DNA from 2 places in the Enterococcus italicus genome. Region 1 is predicted to be linked to the other one. Evidence: predicted binding sites of a transcription regulator. Region 1 holds the regulator's gene; the other holds the start of a gene.
What was found. The regulator LexA, encoded in region 1, represses DNA repair genes until DNA is damaged. The targets are predictions, from matches to a motif close to CNAACANNTGTTNG.

Region 1 (2,420 bases):
TGGCCTGAATTTGCTTTTTGTACCGCATCAATACTTAACGTACGTAAAGTATCGACTCCTAGTTGATCAATTTTGTCGAACAATAGAAACGCCTCCTAATTTAGGTTTTTTTTACTTTTATTCTCATAACTCATTATATAGTAAAAGAGAAAGATGCGCAATCTTTCTCTTTAGCTACTAGCGTCCGTGCAGACCCTTTTCTTTTTGAATTTTCTTTAACTTATCTGGAGTAACATCATTTCCTTTTGGATCTACTACTTTCATCCCTTCAATATGGTGTCTCATTCCACCACGAAATGCAGCCAAATATTCCTCGCGCAATTTCTTTTGCTCCAAAGTTTCTGTCTCAGTTAAGTTAGAGGTCTTCTTTTTATTTGCTAATTCATTAATTCTTGCTAACTTTTCTTTTGATAACATACATACTCGCCTCACTTTCCACTTAATAATAATTGAAAACGGTAAAAAAAACAAATAAGAAAGCTAAATATACGAACATTTGTTTGAATAGCCGACCTGAATATGATACACTAATTATATAAATGAAAGTGGGTGTACAATTTGGTGAAACGAACTGAAAACCGTCAACTTGAGGTTCTACGATTTATCCATCAACGCGTTTCGGAAAAGGGATATCCACCTACTGTTAGAGAAATCGGGGAAGCAGTACAACTCTCTTCTACTTCGACCGTTCACGGACACTTGTCTAGGTTAGAAAAGAAAGGCTATATTCTTAGAGACCCGACAAAGCCTCGTGCAATCGAGCTGACGGCAAAAGGTTTAGAAGCAATTGATATTGTTTCCGATAGCATCCCTCTTCTTGGTGTTGTTACAGCGGGTGAACCCATCTTAGCAGTTGAAGAAGCCGCTGATTTTTTCCCTTTACCACCTGATTTAACGAATGATCAAGGGCACCTGTTCATGCTTACAATCAAAGGAGAGAGCATGATTAACGCTGGTATTCTAGATGGCGACCAAGTCATCGTTCGTAAACAAGATATTGCCCAAAATGGTGATATCGTCATTGCGATGACTGACGAAAATGAAGCTACTTGCAAGACCTTCTACAAAGAAAAAAATTATTATCGCTTGCAACCTGAAAATGATTTTATGGATCCCATTATTTTACAATCTGTCAAAATATTGGGACGAGTTGTCGGCTTATATCGCAATTTAATCCTCTAGAAGCAAACTTTTAAAAAAGTTTGCTTCTTTTCTCTTTACAAACCAAACGAATGTTCGTATAATAAAAATACAAACAAATGTTCGCATCGGACAGAGGAGTGATTAATTTGAAAACTATTCGTCGTTTTGGATTTATTTTATTGGTGTTGTTTCTAGGTATATTTATTGGTCACGCTAGCTTCTTGGTCACTTTCTTGCTTGTTAGTCCTTTACTAATCATTTGGCTGTTGGCTTGGGATGATAAGCAGTATCAAATGCGCCAATATCGTCGAGCTAATCGAATGTACCAGTCTGAAAATTTTAGATACAAGTCATAATTTACATTCAAAAAGGTTAATGAACTTTAATTGGAAAACTTTTTTACCCATATTAAAAGGAGTGTGACGGATTTTCGTCATACTCCTTTTTCACTAATATTCCATTAACGTTAACATGTCATACCCTTCAATTTTGTCTCGGCCATGTAAATCTTGCAATTCAATTAAAAATGCACAACCAACAACAATTCCACCCAATTTTTCAACAAGTTCGATCGTAGCTTTGATTGTTCCGCCTGTCGCCAATAGATCATCGCAAATTAATACTTTTTGGCCTGGTTTAATCGCATCTTCATGTAAGGTTAATGTATCACTACCATACTCCAAATCATATGAAACAGAAATCGTTTTTCTTGGAAGTTTCCCTGGTTTGCGAACGGGTGCAAAACCAACACCAAGTTCAAATGCTACTGGACAACCAACAATAAATCCTCTTGCTTCAGGTCCAACTACCATGTCAATTTCTTTTTCTTGTGCGTAGTCTACAATTTGTTTGGTCGCTGCTCTGTATGCTTCGCCATCTGCCATTAATGGCGAAATGTCACGAAATACAATTCCTTTTGATGGATAATCTGGAATACTCGCTATGTAGTCTTTTAAATTCATTTTATTTCCTCCTATGAAAAGAACCAATCTTTTAAATCAGCGATATCTGAGAGCTGTAAAAACATCTCAGAGTCGATTCGTTGCTTCCTCTGTTGATAAATCGTGCTTGCCTCAAGTTGCGTCGGAACAACATCTTCAACATAGCCTAAGATACCATCGTTTATTGTAACAAATTTTAAATCAAAAAACACTTGAATCATGAAAATTAATAACTTTTTAGGAATCTGTAAATAATTCGCCAATTCATCTAATTTGTAGCGTATATCAAGTGTCTGTTGTTGCTTGATCACTTGGTACATTTTTTTGTACTGCTCT
Region 2 (2,420 bases), 140 kb from region 1:
CAGGTACTTAACTTTTATTCCTAGTTCATACAAATAATCGGTCAAATCTTCGGACATTTTCTTCGTTAATGTGGTAATAAACACCCGCTCGTCACGATCGACACGCTCATTGATTTCACCGACTAAGTCATCTATTTGCCCCATAATCGGTCTGACTTCAATCAATGGATCTAACAAACCGGTCGGCCGAATAATTTGTTGCACGACCAAATCAGTATGCTCGTATTCATATGGTCCTGGTGTAGCGGATACGTAAATAATTTGATGCACATGCTTTTCAAATTCTTCAATCCGCAAAGGGCGGTTATCTAGAGCTGAAGGCAAGCGGAAGCCATAATCAATCAACATCTGCTTCCGTGCACGATCACCATTATACATTCCGCGAATTTGTGGCATCGTGACATGGGATTCATCCACGACAATGAGAAAATCATCTGGGAAAAAGTCGAGCAATGTATAAGGTGGCTCGCCTTCTTTCCGGCCATCCATATGACGAGAGTAATTTTCGATACCTGACGTGTAGCCCATCTCTCGCATCATTTCAATATCATAATTGGTTCGTTGTTCCAATCGTTGAGCCTCTAGTAGCTGGTTATTTTCTCTTAATACTGCTAAGCGCAAGGCCAACTCTTCTTGGATGGCTGCTATTGCCACTTCCATATGATCGCCATCAGTCAAAAAGTGCGTCGCAGGGAAAATGGAGACATGCTCTGTGTCGGCATACACTTCACCAGTCAGTGCATCTACTTCACGTATGCGATCTACCTCATCACCAAAAAATTCAATCCGTAAGGCACGCTCATCTCTAGAAGCTGGGAATACTTCGACTACATCGCCACGCACCCGAAATCTCCCGCGTTGAAAGTCAATATCATTGCGCTCGAACTGAATATCAATCAGACGACGCAATACCTCGTCACGTGATATCTCCATTCCTTCTCGAATGGAGACCACTTGCTTTTGATATTCAAAAGGAGACCCCAAGCCAAAAATACAAGAAACAGACGCGACAACAACAACATCATTTCTTTCAAGAAGTGAACTTGTCGCTGAATGTCGTAATTTGTCTATTTCATCATTGATACTAGCATCCTTTTCAATGTATGTATCACTAGAAGGAACGTACGCTTCCGGCTGATAGTAATCGTAGTAACTTACAAAATACTCTACCGCATTATTGGGGAAAAATTCTTTGAACTCACCATATAATTGACCCGCTAATGTTTTATTGTGAGCCAAAATTAATGTTGGTTTATTTACTTGCTGGATGACATTGGAAATGGTATATGTTTTTCCCGTACCCGTTGCTCCTAGCAAAATTTGTTCTTTTTTTCCTTCTTTAACATGCTGAACTAACTGTCGAATCGCCTCTGGTTGATCGCCAGCTGGTTGATACTCCGATACTAATTGAAATTGATTGGACATCACGCGATTGATCATCAACAACACTCCTTCAAAAAACTGTCTGGCCTTAGTTTACCATAGCGAACATATTTTCGCCATTTGTCTGAATTGAATTTGAGAAAGAAGTAGTTTGGTTCAATCTTTCTTGTTTTGTTAAATCATCTAACATGAGATGTAAGCAATCATTTTGAAAATTACGCATTTCTTGGTATAGTAAGCCAATGATTAAAAATATTTGGATAAACGAAATATTTTTAAGGAAATAAGGGGGAATTATTTAATGAAAAAAAGGTTGTTTTTTTTAACGCTTTTTTCTATCATGATGACGTTTTTTCTAACGTCTGTAACATCTGTTTCAGCTGATGAAAAAACGTATCAAATCGGGACGGATGTCACGTTTGCACCATTCGAGTTTCAAAACGATAACAAAGAGTACGTCGGAATTGATATCGATCTCTTAAAGGCTATTGCAAAAGATCAAGGGTTCGACATCAATATCCGAGCATTAGGATTCGATAGCTCGATACAAGGTGTACAATCAGGGCAATTGGACGGTATGATTGCCGGCATGAGTATTACGGATGAACGTAAAAAATCATTTGATTTTTCAGATCCTTATTTTGACAGTGGCATTCAAATGGCTGTCAAAGGTGACGATACGAGTATTTCATCTTATGAAGACTTAAAGGGCAAAACAGTCGGAGCGAAAGTCGGTACTGAAAGTGCAACGTTCCTAGATGAAAACAAAGACAAATACGGCTATTCCGTGAAAACTTATGACGATGCAACTGGTTTATACGGTGCGATTGACAATGGTACTGTCCAAGCTATTTTTGATGACTATCCTGTTTTGGGGTATGCCATTACTAAAGGGCAAGATTTGAAATTAGTCGGTGATGCAGAAAAAGGAAACTCGTATGGCTTCGCAGTCAAAAAAGGCCAAAACACTGAATTATTAGAAAAATTCAATGCCGGCTTAAAGAAGTTAAAAGCATCTGGCGAATATGACAAAATTG

Region 2: the regulator LexA is predicted to act here: its motif matches at 1,486-1,499, upstream of uvrB (excinuclease ABC subunit UvrB).

Annotation. Positions count from the first base shown of each region.
Region 1 is NZ_JAMRVB010000001.1:820,269-822,688, reverse strand. It holds gene tkt (transketolase) at 1-83, opposite strand, end outside; gene NE257_RS03965 (DUF896 family protein) at 178-417, opposite strand; gene lexA (transcriptional repressor LexA) at 559-1,182, shown strand; gene NE257_RS03955 (hypothetical protein) at 1,290-1,499, shown strand; gene NE257_RS03950 (adenine phosphoribosyltransferase) at 1,593-2,105, opposite strand; gene recJ (single-stranded-DNA-specific exonuclease RecJ) at 2,117-2,420, opposite strand, start outside.
Region 2 is NZ_JAMRVB010000001.1:676,122-678,541, reverse strand. It holds gene uvrB (excinuclease ABC subunit UvrB) at 1-1,440, opposite strand, end outside; gene NE257_RS03275 (amino acid ABC transporter substrate-binding protein/permease) at 1,685-2,420, shown strand, end outside.